Regions from separate parts of the Serratia sp. Sp408 genome, predicted to be linked through region 3. Evidence: riboswitches for the same ligand, from Rfam matches in the RefSeq annotation. Region 3 holds a riboswitch; each other region holds the start of a gene.
What was found. A riboswitch is a leader RNA that binds a small molecule or an ion and turns the genes downstream of it on or off. The one in region 3 is predicted to bind thiamine pyrophosphate.

Region 1: linked by a shared signal. The riboswitch ahead of thiC (phosphomethylpyrimidine synthase ThiC) and the one ahead of thiB (thiamine ABC transporter substrate binding subunit) in region 3 are both predicted to bind thiamine pyrophosphate.
Region 2: linked by a shared signal. The riboswitch ahead of thiM (hydroxyethylthiazole kinase) and the one ahead of thiB (thiamine ABC transporter substrate binding subunit) in region 3 are both predicted to bind thiamine pyrophosphate.

Annotation. Positions count from the first base shown of each region.
Region 1 covers NZ_JBXUFT010000013.1:7,772-11,048, reverse strand. Annotated here, with positions in the region: gene thiE (thiamine phosphate synthase) at 1-192, opposite strand, end outside; gene thiC (phosphomethylpyrimidine synthase ThiC) at 185-2,140, opposite strand; TPP riboswitch at 2,255-2,378, opposite strand; gene AC2AXP_RS22235 (Rsd/AlgQ family anti-sigma factor) at 2,486-3,001, opposite strand; gene nudC (NAD(+) diphosphatase) at 3,101-3,277, shown strand, end outside.
Region 2 covers NZ_JBXUFT010000006.1:157,981-161,257, forward strand. Annotated here, with positions in the region: gene AC2AXP_RS17660 (hypothetical protein) at 91-405, shown strand; gene AC2AXP_RS17665 (DUF4225 domain-containing protein) at 402-1,211, opposite strand; TPP riboswitch at 1,486-1,582, shown strand; gene thiM (hydroxyethylthiazole kinase) at 1,618-2,409, shown strand; gene thiD (bifunctional hydroxymethylpyrimidine kinase/phosphomethylpyrimidine kinase) at 2,409-3,209, shown strand.
Region 3 covers NZ_JBXUFT010000005.1:145,987-149,263, reverse strand. Annotated here, with positions in the region: gene thiP (thiamine/thiamine pyrophosphate ABC transporter permease ThiP) at 1-779, opposite strand, end outside; gene thiB (thiamine ABC transporter substrate binding subunit) at 755-1,711, opposite strand; TPP riboswitch at 1,794-1,892, opposite strand; gene sgrR (HTH-type transcriptional regulator SgrR) at 1,930-3,277, opposite strand, start outside.

The DNA.
Region 1 (3,277 bases), on a different contig from region 3:
ATAACGCTTGCCCAGAGCGATGGCGGTGGCGATATCAGCCTCAACTTGCTCTTCAGGTAAGTCTTTGATTCTCAGCTGAATGGTGGTGACGCCTGCCGCCAGCAGTCGTTCGATCCAGACGACGCTGTCGACCACCGGGTATAACCCGAGGCGATGCGGCGTCGCCGGAAAAGGCATGGTGATATCAGCCATTGTTGTCCTCCTGCAAGGCGCTTGCGCTGTGGTACAACTCACTGCCGCGCGAGCGAAATTCGGCGGACATTTTCTCCATGCCGGAGAGCACTTCAATCGGTTTGCCAGCTTGCTGTTCGGCGGCTTTATCTTGCGCGGCGGCGTAGTCGCGTACTTCCTGCGAAATTTTCATCGAGCAGAATTTCGGCCCGCACATCGAGCAGAAATGGGCGATTTTGCCGGATTCCTGCGGCAGGGTTTCGTCGTGGTAGGCACGGGCAGTGGCCGGATCCAACGCCAGGTTGAACTGATCTTCCCAACGGAATTCAAAGCGCGCCTTCGACATGGCGTTATCGCGGATTTGCGCGCCCGGATGGCCTTTGGCCAGATCGGCGGCGTGTGCGGCAATCTTGTAGGTGATCAGGCCCTGTTTAACGTCTTCCTTGTTGGGCAGACCCAGGTGCTCTTTCGGCGTGACGTAACACAGCATGGCGCAACCGAACCAGCCAATCATCGCCGCGCCGATACCGGAGGTGAAGTGGTCATAACCCGGCGCGATATCGGTGGTCAACGGCCCCAGGGTATAAAACGGCGCTTCGTGGCAGTGCTCGAGCTCTTCGGTCATATTGCGGCGGATCATCTGCATCGGCACGTGTCCCGGGCCTTCGATCATGACTTGCACATCGTATTCCCAGGCAATTTTGGTCAACTCACCCAGGGTGTGCAGTTCAGCAAACTGCGCTTCGTCATTGGCATCCTGAATCGACCCTGGGCGCAAGCCATCGCCCAGTGACAGGGAAACGTCGTAGGCGGCGCAGATTTCGCAGATTTCACGGAAGTGCTGGTACAGGAAGTTTTCCTGATGGTGGGACAGACACCACTTGGCCATGATCGAGCCGCCGCGCGACACAATGCCGGTCAGGCGTTTGGCGGTCATCGGCACGTAGCGCAGCAAAACGCCGGCGTGAATGGTGAAGTAATCCACCCCTTGTTCGGCCTGCTCCAGCAGGGTGTCGCGGAACATTTCCCAGGTCAGGTTTTCTGCGACGCCGTTCACTTTTTCCAGCGCCTGGTAAATCGGTACCGTGCCGATCGGCACCGGGCTGTTGCGCAGGATCCACTCGCGGGTTTCGTGGATGTAGCGGCCGGTGGAAAGATCCATCACGGTATCGGCGCCCCAGCGGGTTGACCACACCAGCTTTTCCACTTCTTCTTCAATGGAGGAGGTAACCGCCGAGTTGCCGATATTGGCATTCACCTTGACCAGGAAATTGCGGCCAATGATCATTGGCTCGGATTCCGGGTGGTTGATGTTGGCCGGAATGATGGCACGGCCGGCGGCCACTTCTTGCCGTACGAACTCCGGCGTAATGTTTTCCGGCAGGTTGGCGCCCCAGCTTTGACCTGGGTGCTGCTGGCGCAAAACTTCACCGCGGATGCGCTCGCGCCCCATGTTTTCGCGGATGGCGATAAACTCCATTTCCGGCGTGACGATACCGGCACGCGCATAGTGCAATTGGGTGACGCATTTGCCCGGCAGGGCCTTGCGTGGTTGCGGCAGATGTTCAAAGCGCAGGTGATCCAATCCTTCATCTGCCAGATGTTGCTGGGTGAAACCGGAGCTGACGCCGTTCAGCGTTTCAGTATCATGGCGTTCGTCAATCCAGCCGGCACGCAGTTTGTTCAGTCCACGATGTACGTCCAACTGCGCTTGCGGATCGCCGTAGGGGCCGGCGGTGTCATACACCGGGATGGCTTCATTCTGTTCATACTGCGGCTGTTGTTTGCTGCCGCCGATCAGCGTCGGGCTGAGCTGGATTTCGCGCATTGGCACCTGCAGATCCGGTCGCGAGCCTTCGAGGTAAATGCGGCGAGAATTGGGGAAGGCGACGCCTTGCAGATTGTCGATAAACTGCTGCGCTTCTTCACGTTGTTCTTTACGAGGACGGTTTTTGTTCACATTAGACATAGCAAATTCCTACAAGTCGGGTGAGTTGGGAAAATTGCTTGTCTGGAGCTCGGAGGGAGTAACGATGTTAGCCGATCGGCAGGCGATTGCTGAATATTGGCTGCCTGCCGGCGGTGATTGATTACTCTTGTTCCCTTCGCGGGTATTAACCCGATCAGGTTCCGCGGATCCCGAATTAACGGTCTCAGCCTGGCCGACTTTTAAAAAAGCGCGACGCTAGGCACTCCGACAAGAGCCCCCAGTATAGAAGGGCGTTTAAAAACTACAAGCCTCACGCGCATATTTCAGGATGGAGTGCGTGAGGCCAGCGGTTATTGTGCTGCCGCGCCAGGGCAGCAAGAAAAATCAGGCTGGATGGGACAGCGTTTTGTTACTGGCCGGGTCGGGGTTGTCCTGCTGCCAGGTCTCCGCCGCCAGCAGGATCAGACGATCCTCCAGCGCAAAGCGAGCGGCCAGCACTTCACCGATGTCTGACAGCGCCTGATGAAACTCCAGGCACAGATCCTGGTCGATCTCGATATCGGAATAGCGATCGTGAAACGCCATCACCTGCTCGGTGTTGATCCATAATTTGGGATAGATCTGGGTGGCCAGCGCCATTTTTGGGCTACCTGCGCCTTCCACTTGTTTGATAATTCTGTCATAGATATGAAAATGCCCTGCGGAGAGATAGTCCACCAGATTATGGCAAAAGTTCTCCAACGCTTTTTCATTCAGCGGCGTATGCTTTTCTTTGTTCGGTTTGATCCCTACGAGGGTGCAGTAGGCGACGAGTAACTGCTTGCGCGCCTCAAGCCATTGATCAACTAATTCATTACTACCACCAACGCGCTGAGTCAGGCTTTCCAAGTGGTTGAGCATTTTTGACTCCGTAAGTAAGAAAAAGTAACGGTAAGTTATGAAAATGTAACAAGACCGATTTCTAGAGTGCCAGTGAAGCTGAGGTTGTGCAACAACGATATGGAACTTGCATTAACGGGTAACGAATATGGCTGGTGGATAGTCAGCCATGAAAGCAAACTTTGGTTACCAAACGGTGAATTGCCGTTTGGGACTGCCGACGCGCTCGGGTTGCGCGGCCGTTCGGGGCGACAGATTGGCGAGTGGGAGGGGGCGCCGGTGTGGCTGGTGCGCCAG
Region 2 (3,277 bases), on a different contig from region 3:
TCGGCTGGATTGCTGTAAAGTTCATCAGTATGATTGTTTGCACAATCAATGATTGAGAAACCACGTCTGGCAGATACGGGACGAAACGATATGAAAGTGACTGATGAGGCTTTGTTACGTTCAGGGTTTACGCAGCCCGAATTACAGAAGATAAAAAGCAATATTGAAAAATATGGAGGAACGCTTGGTGAGGCCATAAATGACCTCGCTAGACGATTTGTTACCTTGGCGGGAGTGGTGGGGGTGTGTATCTTTATCCTACTGCTACTTGTCGTCTTCAGCTCACCTGACAGAGCAGTTGCATGGGGATTGGCGATGATCTTTGGGGTTGCCATTATCTCCTTCGCACAGCCTCCGGTGATTTCCTATAAATCCTGGCGTTACCGAAAAACCATCAAGGATTAATGGGTTCCATTTTCTGTCGTCAAAAGGTCGAAAATCACTTTTGCTTTAACACCATAACCGACAATCTTCATTGTTAACTTAGGAGTGCTCATTGTGCTGACTTTGCGATAGTAATCGTGGGGAAGCCAGCGGAATAATCTCCAGGTTCCGGTTTTTCGAGCGAGTCCAACTATGCTGTACACACTGGCGCCAAGAGTAACACCATGATAGAAAGCCAGGCCCGTGTTAGGATTAAATCCCATAAACTGTGCCGTATGCATCGCGGAGTCAGCAATGATACCTTGCGAGGGTTTATGTCCTGCTGGCTGATTAAAGTTGAGCACTTCTTTCGTTAATCCGTTCATTCCATCGGCAATCAAGACTGCTCCAGCCAGCATACCAATCGGCCCCATAGTGGATAACATCATAAAACCACCAAAGAGAACCACGCCTGATAGAACCACATTTACAGCGGATATAACATAACCAACGATTTTATTATTTTCGCGGACAAATTCTATCTTCGCGTAAAGCTGTGCAGACTTGGTTTTTAACAGGCGTTCTTGCTCAAGGAGATTGTCTGTTTCAGTTCGCAAATTCTTAATGCATGCAATGCATTCTTCATCGGTTTTGGCTCGCCGTGCTGTTGCAAATTCTTTCTCTACGACCTGTTTTATCTCTTCGACAAACTTGATACGAGTTATCCCATCATGCAAATAGAATGCTGACAACCTATTTGCTGTCTCGACGACCTTTCGAGCTTCCAGATTCACCATCGTATCTGACCAAGTCCTATTCCAGCCCCTGTTAAGCAGCGCGATATCCATAATGCTTCCTTCACAAACGTGTCTGGTTGTGTTACGTCCAATATATAATTTTCATCGTTTTCTCTCAATCGTCGATGGTCTGGAATACGTCTTTGACATCTCAGCTCCACATATCTCGATAACTCCGTCATCCCTGCGCCTTTACCGTTGGGTCACTGCTCGAGTCGCGATGTGAAGCACATGCAATTTTTGAGGGGTTGTGTCTTTGGCTTCCCGCTGGCATGATCCAGAACAGGGATTAACGGGGCGTTAATCGCAATTTTTTGATTTTATAGTAAATGACTCGGGGTGCCCTTCCTTGTGAAGGCTGAGAAATACCCGTATTACCTGATCTGGATAATGCCAGCGTAGGGAAGTCTCGATACCCAGCCGGTATCCGCCTTCTTGAACGCCGGTTGGGAGGATTATGATCGCTCGACCTGATGTATTCCCCGGTGCCCGCGCCGCGGCCAGCTTTAACCTGTTCAAACAGCACTCCCCATTGATTCACTGCCTGACCAACGAGGTGGTGCAAGCGCTGACGGCCAACGTATTGCTGGCGTTGGGCGCTTCGCCGGCGATGGTGGTCGAACCGGAGGAAGCCGCGCAGTTCAGCCGCATTGCCAACGGATTATTAGTCAATATCGGTACCCTGACCGCCGCGCGCGGGCAGTCGATGCTGGCGGCGATCGACGCGGCTAATCAGGCCGGTACGCCATGGGTACTGGATCCGGTGGCGGTCGGCGGGTTGCATTATCGCAGCGAATTTGCCCAGCGTCTGTTGGCGCTACGGCCGGCGGCGATCCGTGGCAACGCCTCGGAAATCCTGGCACTTGGCGGCGTGCAGGGCGGCGGGCGCGGCGTCGATAGCACCGCCGATTCGTTAACCGCGCTGACGGCGGCGCGTCAACTGGCGCAAACCAGCGGCGCGATAGTTGCGGTGACCGGTGCGGTGGATTATGTCACCAACGGCGTAGCCGACTGGGCAATCCCCGGTGGCGATATCCTGATGACGCGGGTGGTCGGCACCGGTTGCTCCCTGTCGGCGGTGGCGGCGGCGTTTTGCGCCCTGCCGGGCGAGCGGCTGGATCACGTTGCTACCGCCTGTCGGGTAATGTCGCTGTGCGGCGAACGCGCCAGCACACAGGCTCAGGGGCCCGGCAGTTTTACGCCGGCATTTCTTGATGCACTGTATCAACTGAACGCGGAGGCGCTGTGATGAAACGCATTAACGCCCTCACCATCGCCGGTACCGATCCCAGCGGCGGAGCCGGCATACAGGCCGATCTGAAGACCTTTTCGGCGCTGGGCGCCTATGGCACCAGCGTGATCACCGCACTGGTGGCGCAGAATACCCGTGGCGTGCAGTCGGTTTACAACATCGAGCCGCAGTTTGTCGCCGCGCAGCTGGATTCGGTGCTGAGCGATGTGCGTATCGACAGCGCCAAAATCGGCATGCTGGCCAACGCCGATATCGTGCAGGCGGTGGCGGAGCGCCTGCGACATTCTCCGTTGCCGTTTGTGGTGCTGGATACGGTGATGCTGGCGAAAAGCGGCGATCCGCTGCTGGCACCGGAAGCGGTCGACTCCCTGCGCCGTGAACTGTTGCCTCAGGTGTCATTGATTACCCCCAATCTGCCGGAAGCGGCGGCGCTGCTGGCCTCGTCACCGGCGCAGGATGAGCGGCAGATGCGTGAGCAAGGTCGCGCGCTGCTGGCGATGGGTTGCCAGGCGGTGTTGATGAAAGGGGGCCATTTGAGCGAACAGGAAAGCCCGGATTGGTTGTTCACCGCAGAGGGCGAACTGCGCTTTACCGCGACGCGGGTGGCGACCCGCCACACGCACGGTACCGGCTGCACGCTGTCGGCGGCGCTGTCGGCGTTGCGTCCACGTCATGCAAACTGGGCGGATACGGTCTGCGCTGCCAAAGATTATCTGCAACGGGCGCTGCAACAGGCGGACAGTCTGGAAGTCGGGCAGGGGATTGGCCCGGTGCATCATTTTCACGCGTGGTGGTAACTCAACTTTTCCCGTCGATTGTGGTCTGAGGTGATGCAGACTACGCTTTGAATTTAATGAGGGAGAAT
Region 3 (3,277 bases):
AGCACCACCAGCCCCAGACAGCAGGCCAGCTGGATCAGCGCCAGCAGCGCCGCGCGACCAAGATCGTAGTCATAGCTCAGCGCCTGGTAGATGGCCAATTCGATGGTGGTCGCCTGCGGGCCGCCGCCTAGTGACAGCACGGTGGCAAAGCTGGCGAAGCACAGCATGAATATCAGCGCGCCGCTCGGCAATATTTGACGACGTAATGCCGGCCATTCGACAAAGCGAAACTGCTGCCAGCCGTTCATGCCCAACTGGGCAGCCAGTTGGCGTTGTTCCACCGGGACGTTTTCCAATGCCTGCAACAATAATCGCGTCGCCAACGGCAAGTTGAAGAACATGTGTGCCAGCAGAATGCCCTGCAGCCCATATGGCGAAAACTGGTAGTCGATCCCCAGCCAGCCGCACAGTGTCGCCAGCCATCCCTGCCGTCCGTAGACGCTGAGCAGCCCGAATACCGCCACCAGCACTGGCAGCACCAGCGTCATGGCGCACAGCCGCAGCAACAGCGCGCGGCCGGGAAAGCGCCGGCGATATAACGCCCGCGCCAGCGCAATGGCCGGCAGCACGGAAATCAGCGCGGACAATAGCGCTTGCCAGAAGGTGAAGCGCACCACGTGCCATAAATAGGCGTCATGCCAGACGCCCGTCCAGTCACTTTGCGGCGCGTGTCGCCATAGCGAACCAAACGCCAGCGCGGCGACCAGCAGGATCAGACCTGCGGCGATCAGTCCCGGCCACAGCCAGGCGGGGATCAGCGGCTGACGGCGGTTTGCCATGTACGGATCCAGTTGCTGCGCTGTTTGGCTACCTCTTGCGCGCTGTATTGTAACGCGGTCTGCGGTACCGGCATCGAATCAAAGCCCGCCGGCAGCGTGGTCTTGATTACCGGATACATCCAGTTGCCGGTAGGAATGGTGTTCTGGAATGCCGGCGTCAGCATAAATTGCATAAACCGCTCGGCCAGTTGCGGGTGCTTGCCGGCTTTCAGTCTGGCGGCCACTTCGATCTGTAAGTAGTGTCCTTCGCTGAAGTTGGCGGCGGCATACATGTCTTGCTTTTCTTCGATCAGATGATAGGCCGGCGAGGTGGTGTAGCTCAGCACCAGATCGCCTTCACCCTTAAGGAACAGGCCGTAGGCTTCACTCCAGCCCTTGGTCACGGTGACGGTTTTCTTTGCCAGCTGTTGCCACGCCTGCGGCGCGCGATCGCCATACACCTTCTGCATCCACAGCAGCAGGCCCAGACCAGGAGTGCTGGTACGCGGATCCTGATAAATGACTTTCCACGGCCGATCGCTGCTGACCAGTTCCTGTAGGCTCTTCGGCGGGTTTTTCAACTTCTGCTTGTTGTAGACGAAAGCAAAGTAGCCGTAATCGTAGGGTACGAAAGTACGGTCTTGCCAACCGCCCGGAACCGTCAGGCTGGCGGTGTCGACGCCGCTTGGCGCGAACAGCCCGGTTTGCTCGGCGGCCTGCAGCAGGTTGTTGTCCAGTCCCAGTACGACGTCGGCCGGGCTGTTTTTGCCCTCCATCCGCAGTCGGTTAAGCAGGGAAACACCATCCTCCAGCGCGACGAACTTCAGTTCGCAGTCGCAGTCGGCCTCGAAGGTTTTTTTGATCGCCGGGCCGGGGCCCCAATCGGCGGCAAAGGAGTCGTAGGTGTAAACCGTCAGCGTTTCTTTGGCCAGCGCCGGTGCGGCCAGCAGCATTAACAGACAGGGCAGGTATTTTTTGATCACGTTGCACTCCTGGAATAAGGGGGCAAGGTCTCTGAGAAGGCAAGCGGGTTATCCGTTGGCGATGCTCAAATCCCTCCGCCGGTATTAGCCGGTTCAGGTTCGACGGGTTTGCTCTCAGCGGAAACTGTCTTCCGCACCCCGTTGAGACGGCGCTATTGTAAAGAGTCTGCGTCTTCGGCGAAAGACGATTATGCCTCCGGCGGTGCGAACCAGGCGGATTTGAAATCGAACCAGCCGAGGGTATTCATGCGCACCCCGCGCATGCTGCGCTGGCCATGCAATTGCAGCCAGTGGTGAAACAACGGGTGCAGGTGATGACGGCTGACCAGGCGTTGGCAAAACTCTGCCAGCGGCAGGGTATTGTCGCGCCATTGCGTCGCGTCCTGATTCAGGTCTTCGCTCATGCAGTGCTGCATCAGCGGTAATTCATACAGCGTAGCAAACAGCGAAAACTCCAGCGGCAAGTAGAAATTGGCGCTGCCGAGCCAGATATCGCTGTGCGCTGCGCCCTGATGCCAGCGATCGTAATCGACGATTTGTACCTTCAGCCTGATGCCGTGCTGTGCCAGCAGCGGCTCAATGGCTTCGCTGATGGCATAAAATTCGGAGTGCTCGCTGTAGTAGGTGAGCGTCAGTTCGGTCAGACCTGGCGGCTTGCTTTGTTGTGCCAATTGGCGGTTGTGGTGCCAGCGCGGCAAAATGCCGTAGGCGGGGGACCAGTAGCGCTGATATACCGGCCCGGCATTACTTAGCAACGCAATCGGGTTGATCAGCTCACACAGCCAGCTGCGGATTGTCGGGTCGGCGGCCAACGCCGAACGCTGGTCGAACAGCAGAAAATAACAGCCTTCTTCCAGCCGGCTCTCCAGTTCGTTTTTGCCGGTGTCATCGGCTTGCAGCTGTACGCCGGAGTGTACCAGCTCTTCGGTGACCTCCGGCAGCACCCAGATATTGACCTCGTCAATCAGTGCGCGAAAACCGAAATAATCGTCAAAGGCATGAATTTTCAATTGATTCTGATGATTGCGCACCACGCTGTAGGGGCCGGTGCCAACCGGATGGCGGGCGAAGTCTGGCAAGCTACGCCATTCGCGCGGCACAATCATCGCATGGACGCTGCCCAGCAGCCATGGCAGCCAGTAGTCCGGGCTGTGCAGATGAAGGTCGATAACATACGGCGTTGGCGAGGTGACGCGATCGAGGTGGGAAAACAGCGGCAGCGGCATCAGGCGCGTCAGCGACTGGATCACGTCCTCCATATCCAGTTCGCGGCCATGGTGAAAGTGAATCGCCGGTCGCAGATAAAAACGCCAGTGCAACGGAGTTAACGCCTGCCAATGGTGGGCAAGATCGGATTCCAGTTCCCCGTTTTCCTCATTTATGCGCGTCAACCCGCTGAAAATTTGCCGTGCCAGATGGGTTTCCGAGCGGCGTAGCGCCGATCCGGGCAACAGGTTGGACAATTGGCGGTAATACAGCACGCGCAGTATGTGCTTGCCCTGGCGGAAGCTGCGCCCCAGTTGGGAAAGCAGCATC